3 regions of the Rhizobium atlanticum genome follow, and region 2 is predicted to be linked to each of the others. Evidence: predicted binding sites of a transcription regulator. Region 2 holds the regulator's gene; each other region holds the start of a gene.
The links. Region 2 encodes LexA, which represses DNA repair genes until DNA is damaged. Its sites were predicted from a motif close to TGTTCNNNNTGTGTTCNG; they were not measured.
Positions count from the first base shown of each region.

Region 1: PH551_RS03580 (DNA recombination protein RmuC) is a predicted target of LexA. The motif match lies at 2,059-2,076, and genes of this name have one in related genera.
Region 3: PH551_RS13490 (ATP-dependent helicase) is a predicted target of LexA. The motif match lies at 5,150-5,167, and genes of this name have one in related genera.

Region 1 covers NZ_JAQJCJ010000002.1:233,157-243,180, forward strand. Annotated here, with positions in the region: gene def (peptide deformylase) at 1-332, opposite strand, end outside; gene PH551_RS03575 (globin-coupled sensor protein) at 431-1,927, opposite strand; gene PH551_RS03580 (DNA recombination protein RmuC) at 2,109-3,332, shown strand; gene PH551_RS03585 (ribokinase) at 3,412-4,311, shown strand; gene PH551_RS03590 (methyl-accepting chemotaxis protein) at 4,552-6,906, shown strand; gene ptsN (PTS IIA-like nitrogen regulatory protein PtsN) at 6,980-7,444, opposite strand; gene hpf (ribosome hibernation-promoting factor, HPF/YfiA family) at 7,518-8,093, opposite strand; partial or broken gene PH551_RS03605 (DMT family transporter) at 8,344-9,287, opposite strand; partial or broken gene rpoN (RNA polymerase factor sigma-54) at 9,376-10,024, opposite strand, start outside.
Region 2 covers NZ_JAQJCJ010000009.1:1,722-11,745, reverse strand. Annotated here, with positions in the region: partial or broken gene PH551_RS14435 (ComEC/Rec2 family competence protein) at 1-1,387, shown strand, start outside; gene lexA (transcriptional repressor LexA) at 1,368-2,084, opposite strand; gene PH551_RS14425 (VOC family protein) at 2,283-3,179, shown strand; gene kdsA (3-deoxy-8-phosphooctulonate synthase) at 3,176-4,021, shown strand; gene eno (phosphopyruvate hydratase) at 4,163-5,437, shown strand; gene PH551_RS14410 (FtsB family cell division protein) at 5,573-5,893, shown strand; gene pdhA (pyruvate dehydrogenase (acetyl-transferring) E1 component subunit alpha) at 6,039-7,085, shown strand; gene PH551_RS14400 (pyruvate dehydrogenase complex E1 component subunit beta) at 7,101-8,480, shown strand; gene PH551_RS14395 (pyruvate dehydrogenase complex dihydrolipoamide acetyltransferase) at 8,496-9,851, shown strand; gene PH551_RS14390 (SGNH/GDSL hydrolase family protein) at 9,871-10,024, shown strand, end outside.
Region 3 covers NZ_JAQJCJ010000008.1:56,840-66,863, reverse strand. Annotated here, with positions in the region: gene hisD (histidinol dehydrogenase) at 1-729, opposite strand, end outside; gene PH551_RS13530 (DUF2948 family protein) at 787-1,218, opposite strand; gene murA (UDP-N-acetylglucosamine 1-carboxyvinyltransferase) at 1,376-2,668, opposite strand; gene PH551_RS13520 (hypothetical protein) at 2,761-2,955, opposite strand; tRNA gene PH551_RS13515 (tRNA-Thr) at 3,112-3,186, shown strand; gene PH551_RS13510 (hypothetical protein) at 3,233-3,622, opposite strand; gene PH551_RS13505 (DUF982 domain-containing protein) at 3,884-4,126, shown strand; gene PH551_RS13500 (hypothetical protein) at 4,346-4,609, opposite strand; gene PH551_RS13495 (hypothetical protein) at 4,846-5,112, shown strand; gene PH551_RS13490 (ATP-dependent helicase) at 5,215-7,275, shown strand; gene PH551_RS13485 (MBL fold metallo-hydrolase) at 7,323-8,261, opposite strand; gene PH551_RS13480 (enoyl-CoA hydratase/isomerase family protein) at 8,501-9,553, opposite strand; gene galE (UDP-glucose 4-epimerase GalE) at 9,699-10,024, opposite strand, start outside.

The sequences.
Region 1 (10,024 bases), on a different contig from region 2:
GAGACGACAGCCGGGCGCTCGACCTCGGCATAATAGTCCGGAATCGACAAGCAGCCTTCCTCGTAGACCGAGCGCTCGTCGGACGATTTGACGATCTCCGGATTGATGAAGACCTGCGGCTGCTTTTCCTCGCCCTCGCGGGAGACGTCAATGACCAGCATGCGGCGCGGCACGCCGATCTGGATTGCGGCGAGGCCGATGCCCGGCGCGTCGTACATGGTTTCCAGCATGTCGTCGGCAAGGCGCTGCAGGTCGGCATCCACACGCTCGATCGGCTTGGAGAGCTGACGGAGAATGGGGTCGGGAAGAATGATGAGTGGCTTGATGGTCATGGGCGTTCCCATAACCCATCTTTTCCCGCTATGGAATTATCCGGCGGGCGGGGAAGACGCTTTTTTGCATACCCGCCCGGAATTTCGCCATATTTGAATCAGGCCGCCCGGCGGGCACCGACGACGGCGTGGCCTTCCGAACGGACGCGGAAGCGGCGCAACAGCTCGATCAGCTGGTCCACCTCGTCCTTGAGGCGGCGGGTTTCCGCCGACGTGCGCTCGACCATGCCGGAATTCTGCTGGGTGATTTCGCCCATGCTGCGGATCGCCACGCTGACCTCGTTGACGCCGATCGCTTGATCGCGGGCGGCGGCGGCGATATCGGCGACGAAGCGGTTGATGATATCGATGCGGCTGATCATATCGTTCAGCGCCTCGCCGGTGCTCGAGACGATGCCGACACCCTCGTTAACCTGACTCGAACTCTGCGAGATCAGGTTCTTGATCTCCTTGGCAGCATCGGCCGTGCGCTGGGCGAGCTGACGGACTTCCTGCGCGACGACCGCAAAACCCTTGCCGGCATCACCGGCGCGCGCCGCCTCAACGCCGGCGTTCAGCGCCAGAAGATTGGTCTGGAAGGCGATTTCGTCGATGACGCCGATAATTTTGGAAATCTCCGTCGAGGATTTCTCGATACCGGCCATCGCCGACACGGCGCTGGTGACGAGTTCGCCCGAATTCTTCGCCTTCTGCTGCGTCTCGCGTACGGCGTCCGAAGCCTTCTCGGCATTGGCGGCGGTCTGGCCGACGCTGACGGAAAGCTGCTGCAGGGCAGCCGAACTCTCCTCGACGCCGGCCGCCTGCTGGGCAGTGCGCAATGCGAGATCGTTGGTCGCATTGGAGATGACGTCGGCGCCATTCATGATATGGCCCGACGTGTCGCGCACCGATGCGAAGGAATGGCGCAGCGCCTTGACGGCACGGTTGTAATCCTCGGCCATCTGCCGAAAATTACCGGGCAGGCCGGATGGCAGAGTGGCCTCGAGATCGCCGCTCGACAGCGCCTCCAGACCGCGGCGCAGCTGCTCCAGCGCCATCGCCTGATCGGCCTCGGCCTGGGCACGCTGCTCTTCCAGAGCCTGGCGCTTGGCTTCAAGCGTCTCGAGGTAGACCGAGATCGAATAATCCATGTCGAGCATGCCGGCCTTGATGACCGCCGACAGCCTTTCGGCGAGCAATTTGCCCTGCTGGCGCGCAAAGACCGACGGCCACTGCTTCTCCATGATGCCCTTGACGAGCTCGGACAGAACCAGGGCATAGCCGCCGACATACCAGCGCGGCTCCAGCCCGATGCGGGCGTGCGTGCGCCCGACCGCGGTCACGCCGTCGACGTAGGTTTCGTCGAAGGCGCCGCCTGCAAGCTTGCCCCAATGATCCTGCTGCCGCTTCTTGGCATGAGCGACATGGTTCTTGTCGGCGAAAAAGCCTGAGACGGCGGGGGTCTTGGCGATCTTGGCATAGAACTTGTCGAGGGCACCGCCGATTAGCTCTGATATGACGGGGCTGAGATCCCGTATCGACCGGCGCGCCGCCTCGTCCAGTTCGATGAAATCGAGGCGCTGCCTGAGTGCACTGTCGGTCTGCTGGGATGTCATGGAAATCTCTGTACTTGGCGCAACGGCGCTGGAGGGAATTCTGCGGCACAGATTTTGGCGAATATGGTTGAGCAATGGTTAAATCGGGGGCGATTTTCTGCATCGGTGAGGAAAAAGGCGACAGAGGATTTCGTTCACGTTTTGATCTATGTATTGCCGCAGCTTCTGTTATGGTTGCGGCATGACCGTTCATTCCGAATCGCTCGCCCTCTCCAACGCCTCGCTGAGTCCGGCCATGCTGGCGCTTGCCGGCGGCGTTTTTGTCGCCTTCGTGCTTCTGGTGATCATCCTTCTCTTGCGCAGCGCCAGCCTCCGCCGCGAGCAGGCGGAGGAGGCGAGCCTGCGGGCTGGCGAAAGCGAGGCGCGCATGGCCGAGCTTTTGAAGATCCAGGCGGAGATGCAGGGCCGCATCACGGCCATGGCCGAGGTTTTTGGCGCGCGTCAGAGCGAGCTCAACCAGGCAATCAGCCAGCGTCTCGACGGCATGTCGCAGCGCGTCAGCTCGACGATCACCGAGCAGACGAAATCGACGCATGAGAACCTGCAGCGCCTGCAGGAGCGGCTGGCGGTCATCGATGCCGCGCAGAACAATATCCAGACGCTCGCCAAGGACGTGGTCGGACTGCAGGCGATTCTCTCGAACAAGCAGACGCGCGGCGCCTTCGGCCAGTCACGGATGGAGACGATCGTCTCGGACGGCCTGCCGATGGGCGCCTATGCATTCCAGCAGACGCTCTCGAACGGTTCGCGGCCGGACTGCACGATCCGCATGCCAAACGGCGCGCCGCCGCTCGTCATCGATGCAAAGTTCCCGCTCGAAGCCTGGAACGCCATCCGCGACGCAGCCAGCCCCGAGGCCGGCAAGATCGCCAGCCAGCAGTTCCGCCGCGACATGGAGATTCATATCCGGGATATTTCAGAGAAATATCTGATTCAGGGGGAAACCCAGGAGACGGCTTTTCTCTTCGTGCCGTCGGAATCGATCTTCGCGGAGATCCATGAGAACTTCGAGGCCCTGGTGCAGAAGGCACACCGCGCGCGCATCGTTATCGTCTCGCCATCGCTGCTGATGCTGTCGATCCAGGTCATCCAGGCGGTGCTGAAAGACCAGCGCATGCGGGCGCAGGCGCATCTGATCCAGGGCGAGGTGGCGCTCCTGATGGACGATCTCGGCCGCCTCGACGAGCGGGTGCGCAAGCTGCAGGGCCATTTCGCTATGGCGCAGAAAGATATCGACATGGTGGTCACGTCAGCCGACAAGCTCACCAAACGCGGCGCCAAGATCGGGGCGCTGGAATTCGAGGCAGGCGGCGACGCAAAGCCTGCCCGCGACGGCGAGGTCCCGGCCAAATCCGTGGAAAGCCGTACCGGCCTTCTCAAGCTTCGGGTGGTTGACGAGGAGTGACCGCTTCGGGCAGTGTCTCGACCCATGAAATAGCAGGAGCATGATGTCATTGGCATGCTCCAAAAGACGGGACAGCCTGATGATCACAGTTTTCGGATCCATCAACATGGATCTCATCGCCACGACCGAGCGACTGCCGAAGCCCGGCGAAACGGTGGCCGGCAACGGTTTTGCCACGGCCGCCGGCGGCAAGGGCGCCAACCAGGCGCTGGCAGCCCGCCGCGCCGGCCGCTATGTGCATATGGCCGGCGCCGTCGGCAAGGACGGCTTCGCCGCCGATGCGCTCGCCCTGCTCGATGAAGCGGGAACCGATCTCTCCCTCGTCAAGCATATCGACGGTCCCACAGGAACGGCGCTGATCCTGGTCGGCGGCGACGGCGAGAACATGATTGCCGTGGTGCCGGGCGCCAACGGCCTGGTCGCGCCCGCCGATGCGGAAACCGCGATCGGCCGCATGCACGAAGGCGACATACTGATGTTGCAGCTTGAGGTGCCGGTCGCGGCCGTCGAACGCGCGCTCTCGGCCGCACGCGCCAAGGGCATCACCAGCATCCTCAACCTCGCCCCACTGATTCCCGATGCGCCGCGTCTCGGACGCCTCGCCGATATCGTCATTGCCAATGAGACTGAGTTCGAGCGACTTGCCGGACAGGACGGCATGGACGCAGGAGCGCGCGAGGCAGCGCTTGTCCGCCTGCATCATGAAACCGGCCAGACCCTGATCGTGACGCTCGGCGGCGATGGCGTCATCGCCATTCGTGACGGGGTCCTCTCAAGAGCGCAGGGGCTGGCGATCGATCCTGTCGACACGGTCGGAGCGGGAGACACCTTCTGCGGCTATTTCGCCGCCAGCCTCGATGACGGGCTTGATTTTCCGACAGCGCTGCGCCGCGCGGCCGTCGCCGGTTCGCTCGCATGCCTCAAATCAGGCGCGCAACCGTCGATTCCTTTGAGTGGGGAAGTCGCAGACAGAATATAGCCTGGCCTGCCTGCGAAACGTCGGCAGATGTCCTTCAATTTTAAAGGAGATTTCTGCGGTTTTGCTCATATAACCACTTAAGTTTCATTTAAATTTAACAGGTCTCCGGCGATCCTCCCAGCGATCGCCGGATCGTCGCATGTGCGGATCCGCGGCTGATGCGGCTGCTCCATGACGGTGCCATGCCTTCGCTCCTGCGCCGAAGAATGCCCGTTCGGCGCATCCTTGCCTGAGGAACCCATGTTCATTTTTCGCATGAAATCGCTTGCGGCGAAACTTATCGCCATCACCGGCATTGCCATCGCGCTTGTTCTCATCGCTTCGAACTTTTTCCTCATCGGCCAGACCAGGGATCGCGTTCAGATGCTGACCATGGATCAAGCCAATCTCGAGGCAAAGTCGATCGCCAATGAGATCGCCGCCAATGTCGGCGAACTCGCCAGCGCTGCCCGCAGCATGTCAGGCGTCATCGGCCGAGCCCACGATGGAAAGTCGCTCGATCGCAAGGGCATGATCAACGTGCTGAAAGCCAATCTGGAACAGAATGCCTTCGCCTTCGGCAGCTGGTTCTGCGAGCAGCTTGGTGCGCTGGACGGAAAGACGACCCAGATTGCCAACAACAATGACGAAGGCACCAACAAGAACGGCGCCTTCACGCCCTATTGGTCGAAAACCAAGGATGGCGGCATCCAGTATTCGACCTTCGACAATGATTATACCGCTGAGTGGTGGAAGCTTGCTGCCGACAGCGGCAAGGGCGCGATCACCACGCCTTACATGGCCGAGGGAACCGACGTACCGACGCTGCTGACTTCCATTGCCTATCCTGTCATGTCGGGCGGCAAGATGATCGGCGTCGGCGGCGTCGACATCTCGCTGAAGTCGCTGACCGATAAGCTTCAGGCGCTGCACCCCTTCGGCTCCGGCCGCGTGACGCTGCTCTCGCAGGCCGGCAACTGGATCGTCGCGCCGGTCCCCGACCTGATGACCAAGCAATATGACGGCGAAGGCGCCGACGTCGTCAAGGCGGCGCTGTCGAACAAGCAGCCCGGCCTCGTCCGAAACCTCACCTATGACGGCCTCGATCCTTTCGACCGCGTCGTCTATCCATTCAAAGTCCCCGGTGTCAACGCCACCTGGGTCGTGCTTGTCGACGTCCCGCACACCGCGATTAACGCGCCGGTGCAGGATCAGACCTACATGATGATCGCCACCGGCCTGATCGTGCTCGGCGCGGTGATGCTGGCGCTCTATTTCGCCGTCCGCTCGCTCGTGCAGAGGCCGCTCGGCAGCCTTGTCGCCAGCGTCAAAACGCTCAGCGACGGCGAATATGCCGAACCCGTCGCGGCCCAGGACCGTACCGACGAAGTCGGTTCGGTCGCAAAGGCACTCGAAGGGTTCCGCTTCAAGCTCGCCGACTCCAGGCGCCTCGAAGACGAGGCCACCCACCAGCGACAGGCCGCAGAGGCCGAGCGCGGCCGTTCGGAATCGGAACGGCAGCAATCGGTGTCGCTGCAGCGTCGCATCGTCTCGGTCGTCGGCGCCGGCCTCTCGGAATTGTCTCAGGGCAATCTGGGTTACCGCATCACCGAAGATTTCCCCGGCGAATACGGCAAACTGAAGCAGGATTTCAATGCCGCGCTTGCAAGCCTCGAAGAGACCATCAACACGATGAATCTCAGCGTCGTCAATATCGGCGCCGGCACCGGCGAGATCAGCAACAGCGCTTCCGATCTCGCCAAACGTACCGAGCAGCAGGCAGCAAGCCTGGAAGAGACGGCGGCAGCGCTCAACGAGCTCACCGCCCAGGTCGATTCCAGTGCCGAGAATGCCCGCACGGCTGCCGACAACGTCAATCTCGCCTGCCAGGATGCCGAGAAATCAGGCGAAGTGGTGCAGAAGGCCATCGCCTCCATGCAAGGGATCGAGCAGTCTTCGACGGAGGTATCGCGGATCATCGGCGTCATCGATGAGATCGCCTTCCAGACGAACCTGCTGGCGCTGAACGCCGGCGTCGAAGCGGCTCGCGCCGGCGAAGCCGGCAAGGGTTTTGCCGTCGTCGCCCAGGAAGTGCGTGAACTCGCGCAGCGTTCGGCCACTGCCGCCAAGGAGATCAAGACGCTGATCAACACCTCGGCCGTCCAGGTCAAGGAAGGCGTCGATCTCGTCGGGCGCGCCGGCGGGACGCTGCACAAGATCGCAGAACAGGTGATGGGCATCAACAGCCTCATCCGGCAGATCTCGGCATCGGCCAGCGAACAGGCGGTGGGGCTGAAGGAAATCAACCAGGCCATGAACCAGATGGATCAGGTGACGCAGCAAAATGCGGCGATGGTGGAGGAAGCGACCGCCGCCAGCGTGGCGCTCAACGATGAGGCGCAGACGCTGAAGACGCTCGCCACGCGCTTCAGGGTGTCCGGTTCCGCCAACGCGACCGCGCTCGCCTCCGTGGCGAGGCAGATGCGTGCGCCGGCTGCGGCCCCCTCGCACTTGGCAACCGCTCCTGTGGTCCGCCACGCGCCGGCGACCCGCCGCACCACACCTCAATCGCATGGCTCGGCCGCCGTGGCTCGGGATAACTGGGAAGAGTTCTGACCGTTCAGCCCTGGGTAAATAAAAAATGCGCCTGCGAAATCAGGCGCCTTTTTTCATTTAGGGATTATGCAGCTCAAGCAGCGTTCGACGTCTGCTCTTCGTTGAGGAAGGCGTAGATCGCCGAGGCGGAATCGGTGGCCCGCAGCTTTGCAACCAGGTCTTGATCGCGCAGGACGCGGGCGATGCGCGACAGGGCTTTGAGATGGTCGGCGCCGGCGCCCTCCGGCGCAAGCAGCAGGAAAACGAGGTCGACGGGCTGGTCGTCCAGCGCTTCAAAATCGACAGGCTGCTCCAGCCGGGCAAAGATGCCGACGATGGAATGAATGTTCACCAGCTTGCCGTGGGGAATGGCGATACCGTTGCCGACGCCGGTCGAACCCAGGCGTTCGCGCTGCAGGATGACGTCGAAGATCTCCCGTTCGGAGAGCCCGGTGATCCTCGCGGCTCTTGCCGCCAATTCCTGAAGCAACTGTTTCTTGGAATTTACTCTGAGGGCGGGAATGATCGCATCCTGATGGAGCAAATCTGCCAATGCCATTTCTTTTTCCTTCTGTCGCCGGGATCAGTTGATGCGAGGAGCGGCGGCGATACCGCCGCTCACCACTCTGATCTCAGCCTTTGATATTGGCCGAATCGATCCAGCCAATATTTCCGTCGTGCCGACGATAAACGATGTTCAGATGTTCCTTGCCGGGACTGCGGAACAGGAGAAGCGGCTCGTCGGTCATGTCGAGCGCCATCACGGCGGTGGCGACGGACATGGTCTTCAACTGCTTCGTGCTTTCAGCGACGATTGCCGGGGCGAAATCGTCGGGAATTTCATCCTCGTGATCAGGAACGGAGTCCATGACCGTATAGGAGACTTCTGCAAAGCCATTCAGGTGGTTTCCGGCATGGTGGTCCTTCAGCTTGCGCTTGTAGCGACGCAGGCGTTTCTCGATGCGTTCGGAAGCGGCGTCGAAAGCAAGCTGCGGATCCGTCGCTTCGCCGGCGGCATGAAGCACCACCCCGCTGTCGAGATGAAGCTTGCAGTCTGCCGAGAAACGAGAACTCGCCTTTTCGACGGTCACCTGGCCGGAATACCCCCCATCGAAGTATTTCGTGATGGCCGTTCCAATTTGGTCCTCGATCTTTTGGCGGAAGGATTCACCAATTTCCATATGTTTCCCGGATACACGCACACTCATGGAGTTTCCCTTCTTATGGTCGTTTGCGGGTATCAGTTTACGCCAAGCCTCGGGTTCATCCAAGCACTTCGCGCAATCTCAAGCAAGATCGGCGTAGGCCTGCGGTCCTCGGTGCCCTTGGGATGATGGGGATAACTTCAAACGCCGTTCACGGCGACGATTGCGGCGGGCTTCTAGCCAGAGGTTGCCGGAAAGTCAATAGGGCGCCGAATCAGCTCCGGGCGTGCTCGCAGAAGGTGTAGCAAATCTCCTACGGAAGGAGCCTTCCGGCGACTTTCCCTTCATCAGCTCCCGCGCTTCGTGCCTGCGTTGCGCGCGGCATCGTCATGGCGATGACACCGAGAATGACGCAGACCAGTCCGATCCACGCCGTCGGGCTCAGCCTCTCGCCGAGAAAGACGATACCGATCGCCACACCGATCGGCACACCGAGATAGGCTTGCGACGTGGTTCCGACCGAACCCAGCGTCTGAACGAGGCGGAAATAGATCGTAAAGGCAAGTGCCGTCGAAAAGGCAGAAAGGGCAAGCAGCGCCAGCACCGATGCGGCCGAGGGATCGAGCCCCCAGGGCCGGTCGACGAGCAGGCTTACAGGCATCAGAATGACCGCGCCCGAGATCAGCGAACCGGCCGCCGGCACGGCAGGATGGAGGCCTCTAAAGTTCTTGCTGAAAATCGCGGCCCCTGCGTAACAGATGGTTGCCAGGATGATGGCGAGTTGCGCCATCAGGCTTTCGCCTAGACCGCCGAGCGCTTCGACGCCGATGACGAGGCAGATGCCGGCAAGCCCGGAGACGACGCCGAAAAGCTTTCGCGCCGTCGCCGGCTCATGGCGGGTTATCGACACGGTCAGCAGGAAGGTGAAAATCGGCGTCGCCGAATTCAGGATCACCGCCAGTCCGGCATCGACGGACTGCTCCGCCCAGGCGATCAGCGTGAAAGGAAAGACGCTGTTCAGGCAGGCCTGAACGACGAACAGGCGCCATGTCGCGCGATCGCGCGGCAGGCGGACATGCCGATGGCGAAGCACGGCCAGCAGAATGGCGCCGGCGATCAGTGTGCGCACCGCGATCAAGGTCACCGGCGGGATCGTTTCGACCCCGATCTTGATAAAGGTGTAGGAAGAACCCAGAGGGTCGCAAGCACCAAAAGCAGGACAAGTTCTCTGGTAAGGTTCGGCTTTTGCGGCGTCATAGGCACATCGATCTTCGTTCAAGACGCGGGAGAAATAGGCCAATTTGGAAGGTGGATGCTTCGATCCAGATCGAAGCGTGCTGCTGCGTCAGAAGCCCGCGACTTTGGCGAGCGCCCGCTTCTCGCGGCGGCGCTGCACCGAGGAAGCGATGTTCATCGCTTCCCGGTATTTCGCGACCGTGCGGCGGGCGAGATCGACACCGCCCTTCTTCAGCATGTCGACGATATCGTCATCGGAGAGCACCGCGTCGGGACTCTCCTGCATAATCAGCGCGCGGATTTTGTGACGCACGGCCTCGGCCGAATGGCTGTCGCCGCCCTCGACCGCGCCGATCGACACGGTGAAGAAATATTTGAGTTCGAAGAGGCCGCGCGGCGTCAGCATATATTTGTTCGAGGTGACGCGGCTGACGGTGGATTCATGCATCTTGATCGCCTCGGCCACCGTCTTCAGGTTCAGCGGCCGCAAGTGGTCGACACCGTGCAGCAGGAAGGCATCCTGCTGGCGAACGATCTCGCTTGCCACCTTCATGATGGTCTTTGCCCGCTGGTCGAGGCTGCGGGTCAGCCAGTTGGCGCTCTGCAGGCACTCGGAAAGGAAGGCATGATCTTCGCCGTTCCGGGTCACGCGGGAAAAATAGGACTGATTGACGAGCACGCGCGGCAGCGTATCCGGGTTGAGCTCGACCAGCCATCCACCCTCAGCGGAGGGCCTGACGACGACATCGGGCATGATC
Region 2 (10,024 bases):
CTATCCGACAAAGAAGATCGCCGCTGCCGGCGCGCTCATCGCCGTCACCGCCTATTACCTGATCTCCGGTTTCGGGGTTTCGGCCGAGCGCGCCTTTATCATGATGGCCATCATGCTGATTGCCGTCTTCTTCGACCGGCCGTCGATCAGCCTGCGCAATGTCGTTCTCTCCGCGCTCATCATCATCGCCATTTCACCTTCGGAAGTATTGGGACCGAGCTTTCAAATGTCCTTTGCCGCCACATTGGCCTTGGTATCGGGCTATCAGTTGTGGAAGGACAGGCGTGTCCGCGAAAACGCTTTTCTGAAACTGCCGATCATCAGGCCGGTGGTTGCCGTCGCCGGTTTCTTCGGCGGCGTCTTCCTGACCTCGCTGATCGGCGGCTTTTCCACCGCATTGTTTTCGATTGAGCATTTTCATCGCCTGAAGGCTTACGGCCTGCCGGCAAACCTTGCGACGATGCCGATTATCTCCTTCATCGTCATGCCGGCCGGATTGTTGGCGATGTTGCTCATGCCTTTCGGTTTGGACGCTCCGCTCTGGAAGGTCGTCGGATTCGGCCTCGATCTGGTGATTGCGGTTGCCAAGACGGTGTCCGGCTGGGGCGGTGATATCGGCATCGGCCGCTTGCCCGGCTGGTATTTCGCAGTGGCGGTGGCAGGCTTTCTGCTGCTGACGCTGCTGCGCACTCGGCTGCGCCACGTCGGCACATCGATCATCGCCATCTCGACGCTCATCGTGCTGCTTCTGCCGGTTCCCCGGCCGCCGGATCTGGTGATTTCGGAGGATGGCAGTCTGGTTGCGGTCGTCGCGGCTGAGGCAATAGCTTCCAACCGTGAAAACCCGCCGGATTTCATATTCGACCAGTGGCAGAGAGCGCTGGTGCTGCCGACACATGATCCGCCGAAGATGCTGGATGGTCCGGCCATTCCGCCGGAAGGAGAAGACCGCCGTGTCAGGCTTTCCCGCGATCAGCAGAACGAAGCGAGTGCAGCGATGCGGGCAGCCGCCGCAGGCGGTGAAGCAAACCGTTTTTCCTGCGTCAAGAAGGCTTGGTGCACATCAAGACTTGGCAATGGCAATATCGTCACCGTCACCGTCATCGACAATGCCGCCTATCTCGGCCCGGCCTGCGATACGGCCGATATCGTCGTGACCTCGGTCCGTCTGCGTTTCAACAGCTGCCGTTCAGGCGGCACGCTTTTCACCGGCGAGACGCTGCGCAGGACCGGTTCGCTCGAATTGCGCTTCGCCGATGCCGGCCTGGAGGTCACCACCGCCTTCGATGCTTTGTCGCGACCATGGATGCGCCATCGCGCCTATGATTGGCGCAATGATCGTTTTACCGATTCCAGCCCATCCGGCGTCAGTGATAGCGACGGATGAGGCCGACGAGCTTGCCCTGCACCTTGACGCGGTCGGGCCCGAAGATGCGGGTCTCATAAGCCGGGTTGGCGGCCTCGAGCGCGATCGAGGCGCCCTTGCGGCGAAAACGCTTCAGCGTTGCTTCCTCGTCATCGACGAGGGCAACGACGATATCGCCGGGACTGGCGGTACTGCCGTTGCGAATGATCACGGTGTCGCCGTCGAAGATGCCGGCGTCGATCATCGAATCGCCTTTGACCTCCAGCGCATAGTGCTCACCGGAGCCGAGCATATCTGCAGGAACGACGATATCGTGGGTGTTGTTCTGGATCGCCGAGATCGGAACGCCGGCGGCGATACGTCCCATGACCGGCACGGAGACGGAGTTGCCATTGTCGGCGACCGGCTTTGGCGCAGCGGGGGCGGCGACCGGCTGGGGCTTGCCGAGGCTGCCCTCGATGACGCTCGGCGAAAAGCCGCGACGCTGAAGACTGGGGTTATAGGCCTCCGGAAGCTTGATCACCTCGATCGCCCGGGCGCGGTTCGGTAGGCGGCGAATGAAGCCGCGTTCCTCAAGCGCCGTGATCAGGCGGTGAATGCCGGATTTCGAGGCGAGATCCAGGGCATCCTTCATTTCGTCGAAAGAGGGAGGAACGCCGGATTCCTTCATGCGCTCATGAATGAAAAGGAGAAGCTCCTGTTGTTTGCGCGTGAGCATCGACGTCAGACCCCGTGATTGAAACAAATCCAGAACGGACACTATATGTTCCATATGTGTTCCGCAAGTAGCTAAATTTCCGTAAAAGTTCACGTCAACTCGCGGAGATTTTTATTTTCATTTGCTGGATTGGCGCACATGTCTTGCATTGAGGGAGGTGCTGTCGCACATCTCTTGCCGGTTTCAGGAGGGATATTCATGAACGCGCATTCCGCCAGGTCGCACCCGCTGGATCATGTCGTGCTGCCCGTGGTCAATATCGATCTGGCGCGTGAGAGGCTCGGCAAGCTCGGTTTCACCGTCGCCGCCGATGCGCGCCATCCCTTCGGAACGGAGAATGCCTGCGTCTTTTTCGCCGACAAGACCTATCTGGAGCCGCTTGGCGTGGCGAGTGTCGACGAGAGCGAAGCAGCGGCCCGCCAGGGCAACGTCTTCATCGCCCGCAATCGCGCCTTCCGTTTCCGCTGCGGCGAGGAGGGACTTTCTGCGCTGGCCTTCCTCAGCGAGGATGCCGACCTCGATCATAAGCGCTTCGTCAGCAACGGCGCGAGCGCCGGTGAGATGTTGCAGTTCAGCCGGCCGATGCGGATGCGGGACGGTTCGGAGAGCGTCGGCAGCTTTAAGCTGGCCTTTGCAGCTGATTTGCGCGCCCCCGATTTCTTTCTCTTTACTTGCCAGCGCATCACTTCGTTCCCTACAGATCGCGCCGCGCTGGAGACGCACGCCAATGGCGTGATCGGCATTGCCGAGATCGCACTTTGTGCACCGGACCCGGCGGCATTCGCCGCCTTCGTCGGGCTCGCGATTGGGCAGGCGGCGGTGGAGAAAACCGGTTTCGGCATGAATATCGCGGCATCGAATGCAAAGATCAGCTTGATGACGCCGGAAGGGCTGGAGGCCTATTTCGAGACCGCTGTCTCATCAGCCGATCGCGGCCTGCGGGGGCGGGCAATCCTCTTCAACGTCATCGATCTTGCCGTGACAGAAGCGCATTTGGGTGCTAACGGGATCACATTCACACGCAAGAACAATCGCATTCTGGTGAAGCCCACGCCCGGGCAGGGTGCGCTCTTCGCCTTCGAGGAAACACGATGAGCACCGACACGAATTCCGAAGTCAGGATCGGCGAAGGCGAAGGCCAGGTCGCTTTTTCCAATACTGGCCGCTTGTCGCTGATCGCCGGTCCATGCCAGATGGAGAGCCGGGATCACGCCTTCATGGTCGCCGGCACGCTGAAGGAGCTTTGCGGCAAGCTCGGCATTGGCCTCGTCTACAAGAGCTCCTTCGACAAGGCGAACCGTACCTCGCTCTCGGCTGAACGCGGCATCGGCCTGGAAAAGGGCATGGAGGTCTTTGCCGACCTCAAGAAGGAATTCGGCGTTCCCGTCATAACCGACGTCCATACGGCCGAGCAATGCGCCGAGGTGGCCAAGGTGGTTGATGTCCTGCAGATCCCGGCCTTCCTCTGCCGTCAGACCGACCTTCTGATCGCCGCCGCTAGGACCGGCCGCGCCGTCAATGTCAAGAAGGGCCAGTTCCTCGCCCCTTGGGATATGAAGAACGTTCTGAAGAAGCTCAACGCCAGCGGCAATCCGAATGTGCTCTTGTGCGAGCGCGGTGCCTCCTTCGGTTACAATACGCTGGTTTCCGACATGCGTTCGCTGCCGATCATGGCGGCGATGGGGGCTCCCGTCATTTTTGACGCCACCCATTCCGTGGCGCAGCCGGGCGGGCAGGGCGATTCCTCCGGCGGCCAGCGCGAGTTCGTGGAAACGCTGGCGCGCGCGGCAGTGGCGACGGGAATTGCCGGCGTCTTCGTCGAAACCCATCAGGATCCCGACAATGCACCGTCCGACGGGCCGAACATGGTCTATCTCAAGGACATGCCGCGACTGCTCGAGAAGTTGCTTGCCTTCGATGCGATCGCCAAGGCCTAACGTTCAACAGGCTGACATGATCGTGGTCTAGGCCACGATGCCATACACCTTCGAAGGCGGGAAATTGCGCCATTGTAATTTGCACGCCTTCGATTATGACAGGCTTCGAACGACTTATCACCCACCGAGCAGGAAGAACCCATGACTGCAATCACCGATATCATCGCCCGCGAGATCCTCGATAGCCGTGGCAACCCCACCGTCGAAGTCGACGTCTATCTCGAAGACGGCAGCATGGGCCGCGCGGCCGTTCCCTCGGGCGCCTCGACGGGCGCACATGAGGCGGTCGAGCTGCGCGACGGCGGCAAGCGCTATCTCGGCAAGGGCGTCGAAAAGGCGGTCGAGGCCGCCAACACCGAGATCTTCGACGCGATCGGCGGCATCGACGCCGAAAATCAGATCCAGATCGACAACATCATGATCGAGCTCGATGGCACGCCGAACAAGTCGCGCCTCGGCGCCAACGCCATCCTTGGCGTCTCGCTCGCCGTCGCCAAAGCTGCGGCCCAGGCATCCGGCCTGCCGCTTTACCGTTACGTCGGCGGCGCTTCCGCCAGCCTCCTGCCGGTGCCGATGATGAACATCATCAACGGCGGCGCTCATGCCGACAACCCGATCGACTTCCAGGAATTCATGATCCTGCCGGTCGGCGCCGATTCGATCGCCGACGCCGTGCGCATGGGTTCGGAAGTCTTCCATACGCTCCGCAAGGAGCTTGCCGCGCAGGGCCACAACACCAATGTCGGTGACGAAGGCGGCTTCGCTCCCGGCCTGAAGAGTGCGCCCGAAGCCCTCGACTTCATCATGAAGTCGATCGAGAAAGCAGGCTACAAGCCGGGCGACGACATGTGCCTCGGCCTCGACTGCGCCTCGACGGAATTCTTCAAGGACGGCAAGTATGTTCTGGAGGGCGAAGGCCGCACGCTCGAGTCGGGCGCCATGGCCGAATATCTGGCCGAGCTCGCCGGCAAATACCCGATCATCTCGATCGAAGACGGCATGGCCGAAGACGACTGGGAGGGCTGGAAGGCGCTGACCGATCTGATCGGCAAGAAGACTCAGCTCGTCGGCGACGATCTCTTCGTCACCAACTCGGCCCGCCTTCGCGACGGCATCCGCATGGGCGTCGCCAACTCGATCCTCGTCAAGGTCAACCAGATCGGCTCGCTGACGGAAACGCTTGATGCCGTTAACACGGCGCATAAGGCAGCCTATACAGCCGTCATGTCGCACCGCTCCGGAGAAACGGAAGATTCGACCATTGCCGATCTCGCCGTCGCCACCAACTGCGGCCAGATCAAGACCGGCTCACTGTCGCGTTCTGACCGTCTCGCCAAGTACAATCAGCTGATCCGCATCGAGGAGGGCCTGGGCCCCCAGGCCCAATATGCCGGCCGCTCGATCATCAAAGGCTGATCCGATCTGATTTGCAATGCTCGACCCGCGCCTCACCGGCGCGGGTTTTTTCTTGCCGGCGGTTACGGTCAATGAACGGTTAATCTCTGCGCGTTATGCTGAACGAATTGGTAATGCGTTCAAGAGCATGCGTGTATGTGGACAAAGCATCATAAGAAGAGAAAGCTCGGCCGCTTCGTCATCCCGGCTATGACGGTCGCCTTCCTTTCCTATTTCGGTTATCATTGCATCCATGGCGATTATGGCCTGCGGGCGACGGAGACGTTCGAGCGTCAGCGCGTCGCGCGCGAAAGAGAGCTTGCCGTCCTGAAGGCGAAGCGCGAACATCTGGAAAGCCAGGTGGCGCTGCTGAGTGACGGCTCGCTCGACAAGGACATGTTGGACGAAAAGGCGCGATATCAGCTGAATATGTCGCGTGCGGACGAGATCGTCATATTCAAACATTATTCCAATTAACCGAAATCAGGTTAATTGGAATTTCTGATTTATTTCCAATAACTTAGCGTCGAATACGAGCCATGCAATTATGGCATTGCTGTGGTCATATTTCTTCCCTATGGTACGCGCCACCGAGAAACGACAAACCCATAGGGAGGGTTGAATGGCGCCGCGAAAGACCGCGACCGTTTCCAGCCGCAAAACTGCAGCAAAACCAGCAGCCAAAGCATCGAATGGAGGCCCGGTGGCCGACTTCGATCGGGATGAGGAACTCAAGGCCTATCGCGAGATGCTACTGATCCGCCGCTTCGAGGAGAAGGCCGGTCAGCTTTACGGCATGGGCTTCATCGGCGGCTTTTGCCATCTCTATATCGGTCAGGAAGCTGTCGTCGTCGGCATGCAGATGGCGCAGAAGGAAGGCGATCAGGTCATCACCGCCTATCGCGACCACGGCCACATGCTGGCAACCGGCATGGAGGCGCGCGGGGTCATGGCGGAACTGACCGGGCGCCGTAGCGGCTATTCCCACGGGAAGGGCGGCTCGATGCACATGTTCTCGAAAGAGAAGCATTTCTACGGCGGTCACGGCATCGTCGGCGCCCAGGTTTCGCTCGGAACCGGCCTTGCCTTTGCAAACCACTACCGCGGCAACGGCAATGTCGCCATCGCCTATTTCGGCGACGGCGCTGCCAACCAGGGCCAGGTCTACGAGAGCTTCAACATGGCGGCTCTCTGGAAGCTGCCGATCGTCTATATCGTCGAAAATAACCGCTACGCCATGGGCACCTCGACCGCCCGTGCCACCGCTCAGTCGAATTACTCGCTACGCGGCTCCGGCTTCGGCATTCCCGGCATTCAGGTCGACGGCATGGACGTTCGCGCCGTCAAGGCGGCGGCCGACGAGGCGCTCGAACATTGCCGCTCCGGCAAGGGCCCGATCATTCTCGAAATGCTGACCTATCGTTATCGCGGCCACTCCATGTCCGATCCGGCGAAATATCGCACAAAGGAAGAAGTGCAGAAGATGCGCTCCGAACAGGATCCGATCGAGCAGGTAAAGGCACGCCTCATCGAAAAGGGCTGGGCTTCCGAAGACGACCTGAAGGCGGTCGACAAGGATGTTCGCGACATCGTCGCCGACAGCGCCGACTTCGCACAGGCCGATCCGGAGCCGGATGCATCCGAGCTCTACACCGACATTCTGCTCTAATCGGGGAGGGAACCCATGCCTATCGATATCCTCATGCCCGCCCTCTCTCCGACGATGGAAGAAGGCACGCTGTCCAAATGGCTGAAGCAGGAAGGTGACAAGGTCACTTCTGGCGACGTCATCGCCGAAATCGAAACCGACAAGGCGACGATGGAAGTCGAAGCGGTCGACGAAGGCGTCATCGGCAAGCTGCTGGTCGACGCCGGCACCGAAGGCGTCAAGGTCAACACCAAGATCGCCGTGCTGCTGCAAGATGGCGAATCCGCTTCGGACATTTCAGCCGCCAAGCCGGCCGCCGCTCCGCAGGTGGCTCAGGAAGAGAAGCCGACCAACACCGGTTCTGCTTCCGCGCCGCTTCCGGCCGAGCCGAAGGCCGTCGTTCCGAACGACCCCGAAATCCCGGCCGGCACCGAAATGGTTTCGATGACCGTGCGCGAAGCACTGCGCGACGCCATGGCCGAAGAAATGCGCGCCAGCGACGACGTCTTCGTCATGGGTGAGGAAGTCGCCGAATATCAGGGCGCCTACAAGGTCACGCAGGGCCTGCTGCAGGAATTCGGCCCCCGCCGCGTCATCGATACGCCGATCACCGAGCACGGCTTTGCCGGCGTCGGCGTCGGTGCCGCCATGGCCGGTCTCCGCCCCATCGTTGAATTCATGACCTTCAATTTCGCCATGCAGGCGATCGACCATATCATCAACTCGGCCGCTAAGACGCTGTATATGTCCGGCGGCCAGATGGGCGCTCCGATCGTCTTCCGCGGCCCGAACGGTGCCGCCGCCCGCGTCGGCGCCCAGCACAGCCAGGACTATGCCGCCTGGTACAGCGCCATCCCCGGCCTCAAGGTGATCATGCCTTACACGGCATCCGACGCCAAGGGTCTGCTGAAGGCGGCGATTCGCGATCCGAACCCGATCATCTTCCTCGAAAACGAAATTCTCTACGGCCAGCACTTCGAAGTGCCGAAGCTCGATAATTTCGTCCTGCCGATCGGCAAGGCGCGGATCCATCGCCAGGGCAAGGACGTCACCGTCGTCTCCTTCGGCATCGGTATGACCTATGCGACGAAGGCGGCCGCCGAACTCGAACAGCTCGGCATCGACGTTGAGCTGATCGACCTTCGCACCATCCGCCCGATGGATCTGCCGACGGTTATCGAATCTGTGAAGAAAACCGGCCGCCTCGTCACCGTCGAGGAAGGTTATCCGCAATCCTCCGTCGGCACCGAAATCGCCACCCGCGTCATGCAGCAGGCCTTCGACTATCTCGATGCGCCGATCCTGACGATCGCAGGCAAGGACGTTCCGATGCCTTACGCCGCCAATCTCGAAAAGCTGGCGCTTCCGAACGTCGGCGAAGTGGTCGATGCGGTGAAGGCTGTTTGCTACAAATAAGGGGAGGGTATTTCGATGCCGATCAATATCACGATGCCCGCCCTCTCTCCGACCATGGAAGAAGGCAATCTTTCCAAGTGGCTGGTCAAGGAAGGCGACACGGTCAAGTCTGGCGATGTGATCGCCGAGATCGAGACTGACAAGGCGACGATGGAAGTCGAAGCCGTGGATGAAGGCACGGTTGCCAAGCTGGTCGTCCCGGCCGGCACCGAAGGCGTCAAGGTCAATGCGCTGATCGCCGTTCTCGCCGCCGATGGCGAAGATGTTGCCGCTGCCGCAAGTGGTGCAGGTTCCGCCGCCCCGGCCAAGGCTGACGCCGCACCTGCGCCGAAGGCCGACGCTGCGCCGGCGAAGGCTGAGGCAGCTCCGGCCACGGCACCGGCGCCTGCCGCTGCACCCGCAGCCGTTTCATCAGGTGGCAACCGCACCTTCTCTTCGCCGCTCGCCCGCCGGCTGGCCAAGGAAGCTGGTATCGACTTGTCGGCCGTCGCCGGTTCCGGTCCGCATGGCCGCGTGATCAAGAGCGATATCGAAGCTGCCGTTGCCGGTGGTGGCGCCAAGGCTGCTGCCGCTCCCGCCGCTGCTGCTCCTCAGGCTGCAGCCGCGCCGGCTCCGGCCGCCGCGCCGAAGGGTGCCTCCGAGGAAGCCGTGCTCAAGCTCTTCGAGCCGGGCTCCTACGAGCTCGTGCCGCATGACGGCATGCGCAAGACGATCGCCCGGCGGCTGGTCGAATCCAAGCAGACGATCCCGCATTTCTACGTCAGCGTCGATTGCGAGCTCGACGCCCTGATGGCGCTGCGCGCCCAGCTGAATGATGCGGCGCCGCGCAAGGACAACGCTCCGGCCTACAAGCTCTCGGTCAACGACATGGTCATCAAGGCCATGGCGCTGGCGCTGCGCGACGTTCCGGACGCCAATGTGTCGTGGACCGACAATAACATGATCAAGCACAAGCACGCCGACGTCGGCGTCGCCGTGTCGATCCCGGGCGGCCTGATCACGCCGATCATTCGCAAGGCCGAGCAGAAGACACTGTCTGTCATCTCCAACGAGATGCGCGATCTCGGCAAGCGGGCCAAGGACCGCAAGCTGAAGCCCGAGGAATATCAGGGCGGCACCAGTTCGGTGTCGAACATGGGCATGATGGGCGTGAAGAACTTCGCCGCCGTCGTCAACCCGCCGCATGCGACGATCCTCGCGGTCGGCGCCGGCGAGCAGCGGGTGATCGTCAAGAACGGCGAAATGGCGATCGCCACCGTGATGTCGGTGACGCTGTCGACCGACCATCGCTGCGTCGACGGCGCGCTCGGCGCCGAGCTGCTCCAGGCCTTCAAGGGCTATATCGAAAACCCAATGGGCTTGCTTGTCTGATAGCGAACCGGAGGCGGAAATGACCAAGACCGTTCTTTGCTATGGTGACTCGCTGACCTGGGGTCATGACCCTGAGAGTATCGGCCGTCATGAGTACAAGAACCGTTGGCCGAGCGTGCTTCAGGCAGCGCTCGGCAGCGAGGCGCGCGTCATTGCTGAGGGCCTGAACGGTC
Region 3 (10,024 bases), on a different contig from region 2:
GGCAATCACCAGCACCTCGGAGGGGCCGGCGATCATATCGATGCCGACGGTGCCGAAGACGTGGCGCTTGGCGGCGGCGACATAGGCATTGCCGGGACCGGTGATCTTGGCGACCGGTGCGATCGTCTCGGTGCCATAAGCGAGAGCGGCGATCGCCTGAGCGCCGCCGACACGGTAGATCTCGGTGACGCCGGCAAGCCTGGCGGCGGCGAGCACCGCCGGATTGACGGCACCGCCGGTGGCGGGAACGGCGATGACGATGCGGTCGACCCCGGCGACCTTGGCCGGCACCGCATTCATCAATACCGAGCTCGGATAGCTTGCGGTGCCGCCCGGAACATAGAGCCCGACCGCCTCGATCGCCGTCCAGCGCGAGCCGAGACCGACGCCCATGTCGTCCTCGTAGATATCATCCTTCGGCAGCTGACGGCGATGGTGGCTCTCGATGCGCAAGGCCGCGAGCTTCAGCGCGCCCAGCACTTCGGCAGGCACCGCCTCGATTGCGGCGTCAATCTCCTCAGGCGTGACGCGCATCGGCACTTTGGCAAAATCGATGCCGTCGAATTTCAGCGAATATTCGGCCAGCGCCACATCGCCGCGCGCCCTGACATCATCGATGATGGCACGGGCGACTGAATTCACATCCTCGGACACTTCGCGCTTCGTCGTCAGAAAAGCGGCAAAATGCTGCTCGAAACCTTCCGATGCCTGATCCAGCCAGATTGCCAAGAGCTATATTCCTTCTCAACTCGAACCGCGATGTTCAAACTTCAGGCATCAGGCCCTTTAGGGGTGGCGGGGTTTGGAAGCCGCCTGCCATGCGCCGCCGATATCAGCCATCTGGACCTCGATACATTCGACGTCGAGCGCAATCGAGGCCGTTCCAGACAGCGCCAGCTCGATGGTGCCATCCGGCCCCTCGCCCTTCTTCTCGAAACGCAGCGCCAGCAGCGACAGCACCTCATCGCGTTTGCCGCGATCGACGCCGAGCGAACGGACGGCAAGCACGCGCTTGAACACCAGAGCGGCGCGGCGGCGCTCGAAACCCTTGCGCTTGCGCGCGGCACTTTCCCAGACGAAACGATTGGCGGCAAGCGCGAACTGGGCACCGCGCGGCGACCAGTCGATGTCGCCGACCTTGAAGACGCTATCCTGCATATGCGCAGAAATGATCGCGAGGTCCTCGTCATCAAGCGCAACAAGCTTCAGGTCGGTCATTCAGGCTCAATCCCCAGAGCAGGATGCCGAAAAGTGCGAGCAGTTTTCGGACGACATCATGCTTTTGCTGTTTAACAGGCATCGCCGGAATGGCGATGCGTCAGACAAGGGAAATAAGATGCTGCGACCGATTACGCAACCGGAATGAAGGTCTCTCTTACTCGCTGATGCGCTCGACGACGGCGCCGCAGCGGGTCAGCTTCGCTTCGAGCCGCTCGAAGCCGCGGTCGAGGTGGTAAACGCGGGAGACTGTGGTTTCGCCCTCGGCGGCGAGGCCGGCGATGACGAGCGAGACGGAGGCGCGCAAATCGGTCGCCATGACGGGGGCGCCGCGCAGGCGCTTGACACCCTCGATCTTCGCGGTCTGGCCCGAGAGCGTGATCCTGGCGCCGAGCCGGGCAAGCTCCTGCACGTGCATGAAGCGGTTTTCGAAGATCGTCTCGGTGACATGCGAGATGCCGGAGGAGCGGGTCATCAGCGCCATGAACTGTGCCTGCAGATCCGTGGGGAAGCCCGGGAAAGGATCGGTGACAATATCGACCGGCTTGATGCCGGCGCCGTTGCGCCTGATGCGCATGCCGTTATTGGTCGCGGAGATGTCAGCGCCAGTCCGGCGCAAGGTTTCCAGCGCGGTCTCGAGCAGCGCCACATCGGTATTTTCGAGCACGACGTCACCGCCGGCCATGGCGACGGCCATGGCGTAGGTGCCGGTCTCGATGCGGTCCGGCAGGACGCGATGACGCGCGCCCGACAGCGAGGTGACGCCTTCGATGGTGATGGTCGAGGTGCCGGCGCCTGATATCTTGGCGCCCATGGCGTTCAGGCAGTTGGCGAGGTCGGCGACTTCGGGTTCACGGGCGGCGTTGCCGATGACAGTAGTGCCGCGGGCAAGGGTCGCGGCCATCATCAACACATGGGTGGCCCCGACGGAGACCTTCGGGAAGGTGTAGCGCGCACCGATCAGCCCGCCGTCCGGCGCCCGGGCATTGATATAGCCGGCATCGATCTCCATGGTCGCACCGAGTGCCGTCAGGCCGTCGATGAAGAGATCGACGGGGCGCGTGCCGATGGCGCAACCGCCCGGCAGCGAAACGCGGCAATGGCCCTCACGCGCCAAGAGCGGCCCAATAACCCAGAAGGAGGCGCGCATCTTCGAGACCAGTTCGTAAGAAGCGGTGGTATCGACGATGGTGCGGCAGGTGAAATGGATCGTGCGGGCGTAGGAATCCTCCTGGCGCTCGCGGCGGCCGTTGACGGCGACATCGACGCCGTGATTGCCGAGGATGCGCATCAGAAGCTCGACGTCTGCCAAGTGCGGCACGTTTTCCAGCGTCAGCGTGTCACTGGTCAGAAGCGAGGCGATCATCAGCGGCAGTGCGGCATTCTTGGCGCCGGAAATCGGAATGATGCCATTCAGCTCATTACCGCCGACAATTCTGATACGATCCATGTGCGCTTACTTCCTGAAAGTTCTGCCTTGAAAGAAGGAGTGAGGTGTTTAGGGGATTTATGAAGAGGCTTCAATTCGCCAGGGACGGAACATTACGATTCGTCCATTTTTGCGGCGGGCAGCCCGTTAGTTTCGTCGGCCTGGCCGGAACGGCGGGCACGCACCTGCTGTTTGCGTCTGGAAAGATTTTCCCTGAGCTTTTCGGCGGCGCGCTCGCGGCGCAGTTTCGCCTGTGCCTCGATCGCCTCTTTACGGCTCTTCTGGCCGGCTTCGGTCTTGTCGTTCATGTCAACAGAATTAGCCGAATTCGCGCCGATCCAAAAGTCCCTTGCATCTCTATCCACGCGAAGTTGGATTTTGCGGCTTGCGCTTGTCGTCAAGCTGTGGCAATAGCCGCCCCGTTCCCGCAATTGAGCCGCCCGGCTCCACGCGGATCTGGTCCTGCTGCCGTAGCTCAGTGGTAGAGCACACCCTTGGTAAGGGTGAGGTCGGTGGTTCAATCCCACTCGGCAGCACCAGTTTTCTTTCAGCAGCGGACATTATTACGTCTGCGCTCGATGAGCGCTAGGGACAAGTGGGAAGCAGCACGCTACCGTGAGCGCAATCGGGAACATCAGTTTCGAGACGATAGGGCATGGATGGCGACAGGGCCCATCTGTCAAGAAGCTCGGCATTTACCCTCACAGGCACTCCATCGTAGATGTCCTCGACATACCATTGCTGTAATGCCTCTTCGCGCATCAAGCGTGCGCGAAAGGCAGCGATATCGATCGCGTGTACAAACTGACTGACGGCGGTTTGCAGATATTCCAGCTGCATTCTTGGGAGGACGTCAGAGTGTATACGCGCCAGGAAGGCCTCTTCGGCTGACATCTCTGCGCCGCCGGCGAACGCCGGCAGTGCCAGCGCCACTGAGAGAAAAGCAGCCTGAATCAAATTTCGATCGAAACCCATGTCGAGCCCCCAGCTTTCCGAACACGGTAGCGGTAGCATCGCGCTAGCGGCATACAACTTATCTGCGACTACTCAAAATTGCTCCGGTCGCGCACACCCAGGCGATCCGCGTCACTCAAGCTGGCAGTGGCCTGATCAGCAACAAACGATTCACCATTGTTGACGGCAAAAATCGCGCTAGAATGCCTACCATGGCGGCGTCCGTCCTGAGAATGGGAGGCGCAGCATCCTGTTTCTGTCGACAATCTTGGAGGAGTATCGATGGCAACTGAACGATGGAACAGCCCGGTCACGGTCGGTTTCGAAGATGCCGATGCGCGAACGGTTACCGGGCCGTTCGATGCGTTGAAATGCCTAGCGGATTTCTGGCCGAGTTCGCGCGGGCTTCATTATATCAAGGCGCGCAGCACCTGCCGGGCAGCGCTCGACGGGCGCAAGAGCGTGGAGGAGGCGAGAGCCGAGTTCCTGGCGGCGGCCGAAGAGGCGAAACTGAAGCTGCACTAGCAAGGCCGTCGGCTATTGTCGATTTGATCGGCATGACGTGCCGGAACGATACATTGTCTAATTTTTGCTTAACCTTGCATCCAGCAGGCGCCGGGTTTTGGCGCAAAAGGCGTTGCGCCTGGGACAGGTGCTTCGATAGAAAACAGGCAGCCATCATGATGATGGTCAGAGGCTCGTCACCGGAAAAGCAGGCGAGCCTCGTTCGAGCAGATCGGATTTTCAGCAGTCCGCCCCGCCTTCATTTTCCACCTCGAGATAGCCTACACCGATGATCGTACCGTCCGCCGCGCGAATGAAGGACGGCAGATAGTGCGGCTCTGCCGGCTTGCACGCGGCCGTCTCGGTGTATTCGTTGAGAGCGATCTGGTCCTTCGGAAGGGCGGAATAATTCGTGCCGGTTTCGAGTGAGGCATAGGCGGAGCCGGCAAAGACACCGCAACCGATAATCAAGGTCGTTGCCCAGAGGCGAAGAAGCGACTGCATGATGGTCTCCAGCGTTTCAGGTCCGGCATTTCAACACGTGGGGGCTCACTTGGTTCCCTCAGCGCCGCAACAGGCGGCTATGCACATAGCTTCGGCCGACGATGCTTCCGCTATCTAGGCCGCCCGTCGACACCGCCGCGCCGACGCACGAAACCTTCAAGAGGGCTGCGGGCAGGCAGCCCTTGGCGAAGGAGGCTACGCCTTCCATATTCGGTTCGAAAAGAGGGATGACGACGATGAAAGTGCTTCTGCCCGCCTTTGTTGCCGCGGTTTTGCTGGCCGGCTGCTCCTCGGCTGATAGCCCGGCGCTGGAACCCATTCCCGGGAGCATCACCTATGGCGGCCAGCCACGGACCAAGCTCACAAAATCCCCGATCGGCAGCGCCGTCTACAATCAGTTCTACAATGAGACGGGGCAGCGCGTGGAGGAAACCTATATTCTTCAGCCGGACCGCAGCTTGAAACTGGTGCGGCGCGAGGTGGGACCGGATTTTCCCGATTGAGGATCGCCGCGCCGCAGACTTGACAGCGGCTGAAATCGCGAACATTCAAGGAACATCTAATCTTCTCGCAGTGATTCTGCGGGAGCCCGACCGGACGGCTGGATGTATCTCGAAAAGCTCAATCCCCAGCAGCGCATGGCCGTCGAGCACGGCACGCTCACCGACGGCAGTCATATTGCCGGGCCGCTGCTGGTCATTGCCGGCGCCGGCTCCGGCAAGACGAACACGCTGGCGCATCGCGTCGCCCATCTGATCGTCAAGGGCGCCGATCCGCGCCGCATCCTGCTGATGACCTTCTCGCGCCGGGCGGCCGCCGAGATGGCGCGGCGCGTCGAGCGCATCTGCCGTGATGTGCTGGGTTCGAATGCCGGCATCATGGCCGATGCGCTCAACTGGTCCGGCACTTTCCACGGCATCGGCGCGCGGCTGCTGCGCGATTATGCCCAACAGATCGGCCTCGATGCCGATTTCACCATTCACGACCGCGAAGACAGCGCCGATCTGATGAACCTCATCCGGCACGATCTCGGCTTCTCAAAGACGGAAAGCCGCTTTCCGTCCAAGGGCACCTGCCTTGCCATCTATTCCCGGGCGGTGAATTCGGAAACCGCGCTCGACCAGGTGCTCCGCGACGCCTTTCCCTGGTGCGCGGCGTGGGAGCAACAGCTGCGTGAGCTTTTCGCCTGCTATGTCGAGGCGAAGCAGGCTCAGAACGTGCTCGATTACGACGACCTCCTGCTCTACTGGGCGCAGATAGTCGGCGAGAGCGTGATTGCCGAGGATATCGGCAGCCGCTTCGACCATGTGCTCGTCGATGAATATCAGGATACGAACAGGCTGCAGGCCTCGATCCTTCTGGCGCTGAAGCCCCAGGGACAGGGGCTGACCGTCGTCGGCGACGACGCGCAGTCGATCTATTCCTTCCGTGCGGCGACGGTTCGCAATATCCTCGATTTTCCCGCCGCCTTCAGCCCGGCCGCCGATATCGTCACCCTCGACCGCAATTACCGCTCGACGCAGCCGATCCTGGCGGCGGCGAATGCCGTCATCGATCTCGCCTCCGAGCGCTTCACCAAGAATCTCTGGACCGAGCGGCAATCGGCGGAGCGGCCGCGCCTGGTTTCTGTGCGGGACGAGGCCGAGCAGGCGCGTTATGTCGCCGACAAGGTGCTCGACAATCGCGAGGAAGGCCTGAAGCTCAAGCAGCAGGCCGTGCTCTTCCGCGCCGCCCACCACAGCGGGCCGCTGGAGGTCGAGCTGACCCGCCGCAACATTCCCTTCGTCAAGTTCGGCGGGTTGAAGTTTCTCGACAGCGCGCATGTGAAGGACATGCTGGCCGCGCTTCGCTTTGCGCACAATCCGCGCGACCGGGTGGCGGGCTTCCGGCTGATGCAGATCCTGCCGGGCGTCGGGCCGTCGACGGCGCAGAAGGCGCTCGATCTGATGGCCGAGGATGCGAGCCCGTTGTCTGCTCTGGCGTCTATGCCAGCGCCGCCACGCTCCGGCGAGGACTGGACCGCCTTCGTTTCGATGCTGCAGGAGCTGAAATCCGGCAAGGCCGGCTGGCCGGCGGAAATCGAGCTGGCGCGGCAATGGTATGCGCCGCATCTGGAGCGGCTGCACGAGGACGCTTCGACACGGCAGGCCGATCTGTTGCAGTTGGAGCAGATCGCCGGGGGTTATGCCTCCCGCGAACGTTTCCTCACCGAGCTCACGCTCGATCCGCCGGATGCGACCAGCGATCAAGCCGGCGTGCCGCTTCTCGACGAGGACTATCTCATCCTGTCGACCATCCATTCCGCCAAGGGCCAGGAATGGACGAAAGTCTTCATGCTGAACGTCGTCGACGGCTGCATTCCGAGCGATCTTGCGGTCGGCACCACCGCCGAGATCGAGGAGGAGCGCCGGCTGCTCTACGTGGCGATGACGCGCGCCCGGGACGGTCTCGACCTCGTCGTGCCGCAACGTTTCTTCACCTATGGGCAGAACGCCCAGGGCGACCGGCACGTCTATGCTTCGCGCAGCCGCTTTATTCCCGCGACACTGCTGCAGTTTTTCGAGGCCTGCAGCTGGCCGCAGGTGAAGTCGGAAGCCGCCGCTCAGGCGCAAGCGCGCCAGGTGCGCATCGACGTCGGCGCCCGCATGCGCGGCATGTGGCGATAGATCGCGTTGCATAGATTGGCTCTATGCAACGCTCTTTGGTTCGGCGCTCAATAGTCCCAGAAGACCGGCACCCAACGGAAGGCTTCGCCGTCCACCGCCACCCGGCCGACGGACGGGAACGGCAGGTGCGTGGCTACCAGCTGTTCACCGGTCGCCGCCAGCTCTTGCAAAAGATCGCGGCGGACACGAGCCGCTTCTTCGGGATCATGTTCGAAACCATTGTACCAGTCGGGGTGCTCGAACCCGACCGCAAAGATGGCGTCGCCTGCGAATGTCAACCGGTCGCCGCCGGACGCCAGGCGGACCACGCTATGTCCGGGAGTATGGCCGCCGGTGCGTTGGGCCACCACACCAGGCGCCACCTCGGATTGCTCGTCGAACAGCGTCAGATGGCTGCCATACTCGCTCAGGAAACGTTTTGCCGTCGCACGGAGCGCGTCAGGGAAGCCGGGCGGCATGGATACGTGGCTGAAATCGGGCGCTTCCCAGAACTTCGCCTCGGCAGCCGCCACGTGAATCCTGAGGTCTGGGCGCAGTCGGTCCTTGACCCCTTCGACCAGCAGCCCGCCGATGTGGTCCATGTGCAGGTGCGTCAGCACCACGTCGGTCACGGATGCCAGATCGATGCCGGCGCCTTCCAGTCGCTTGATCAACTGACCCGCGCGCGGCAAGTTCAAGTCCGGATCCAGCCCCAAGCCTGCGTCGATGAGGATGGTCTGGCCGCCGCTGCGCACCAGGACCACGTTCAGCGCCCAGTCGAAAGCGTCCCGCGGCAGGAACATATCATCCAGCCAGACCGCCCGGTCGGCCGCGTCGGCGTTATGTCCCAGCATCGCGGTTGGAAGCGGCAGCACACCATCGCTGATGATCAGCACTTCGATTTCGCCGGTCCGTACCGCGTAGCGCGACGGAACCAATTCTTCATGTTTCGGACTGCCAGGCTCCTGCTGACCAGTCGTTCGGGTTCTTGCTTCTGCCTGCGACATGATGCGCTCCTGTTTTGATCGAGAGATGTCCGTATGGGTCACGTCGCGGACACTATGCCGAAGCGTATCTGGCGGTCGATCGGGTCAAGGGAGAGAGAAAGCTAGGCTTTAGGACAGGGCGGCCTATGGTTTCGGCGTGTCGCGCCGGAGATTTGGTATTGAAGAGACTGGCAACAGGAAGCAAAAGGCTCTCACCCGACGCACGGTCCCGCGCATTCGGCGTTCAGAGGATGATAGCGTCAGAGTGAAAGCGGCGGGTCGGCCGGTTCCAAGAAACGTTCGACCGTTTCCGTCTTCACGGCCTCGACTAATGCCGGTGACCATTTCGGATTGCGGTCCTTGTCGATGACAGCGGCGCGGATGCCTTCGAAGAAATCGGGATTATCCAGCATCTGCAGGCAGGCGCCGAGTTCGCGGCGAAGACATTCAGCGAGCGAAGCGCTGCGCCGGCCGGCCCTCAGCAGCCGCAGAGCGAGTTTCAGGCTGGTCGGCGACCGGCTGAGCAGTACCCGGCGCGTCTCGGAGGCAAACTCGCCCTCTTCCTTGGCGAGAGCCCCGAGGATTTCCTCGACGCTGTCGAAGGAAAATGTGTGGTCGATCATATCGGCGTTCTGCCGCAAGCGGCTTTCCCCCAGTGGCTCGGAAAATCCCTGCAGCAGGGCATCGACTTCAGTTGACGCGCTGGCGCGCGGCAGGTCGCAAAGAGCATCGATCACCGCGTCGAGCCGCGACGAAGCGATCTGAACATCGGCAAGACCGGCATAGATCGCATCCGCAGCACCAATGTCGAGTCCGGTCAGGCCGAGCCATGTTCCGGCTTCGCCGGGTGCCTTGGGCAGCAGCCATGTGGCGCCGACATCGGGGACATAGCCGATGCCGGTTTCGGGCATGGCAAGCCGCGTACGCTCGGTCACGATGCGATGGCGGCCGTGTGAGGACAGACCGACGCCGCCGCCCATGGTAATGCCGTCCATCAGCGCGACATAGGGTTTGGGATAGACGGCAATCTTATGGTTGAGGCGGAATTCCTCGCGCCAGAAGGTTCCGGAGAGATCATCACCGGCGCGGGCGCTTTCATGCAAGGCACGGATATCACCGCCGGCACAGAAGCCGCGTTCGCCTTCGCCGGTGATTACGACGCTTGCCACATCGGATTCGAAGGCAAAGCCATGAAGGGCCTCCGTGAGCGCGCGGATCATCGGCAGCGTCAGACTGTTCAGCGCCCGCGGCCGGTTGAGCCGGATGATGCCGGCAGTGCCCCGCCGTTCGATGATCACTTCGCCGTGCTGCATGGTTCACCTCATCTGCTGCACCATGCATAGACGAGGATGCGCCATCGCTCCAGAGCATTTCCGGCCCGGCACCGATCGATTGCTCAGGCCGACAGGGACCCCCGGGCTGACGCTGCGGCTTCGCAGCGGCTCGCATAGACATCGCTCAGAAGGATGCAGCGGCAAGTGCCCGGTGGATGCTGTGCAGGTCGTCGACGTTTCTGTTCGACAGGAAGAGTTCCCAATCGAGCGAGCTCTGGACGATGGTCTCAAGCGAGTCGTATCGGGGCTTCCAGTCGAGCACCTGCCGGGCGAGCGAAGCGTCGGCGACGACGCTTGCCGAATCGCCGGCGCGCCGCGGCGCCATGTGGATCTTGAAGGAATGCCCGTGTAGGCGGGTGACCATGTTCAAGACGTCGAGCACGGAATAGCCGCTGCCATAACCGCAATTGGCGACGAGCGGGCCCTTGTCTCTGCGCAGGTGCTGCAGCG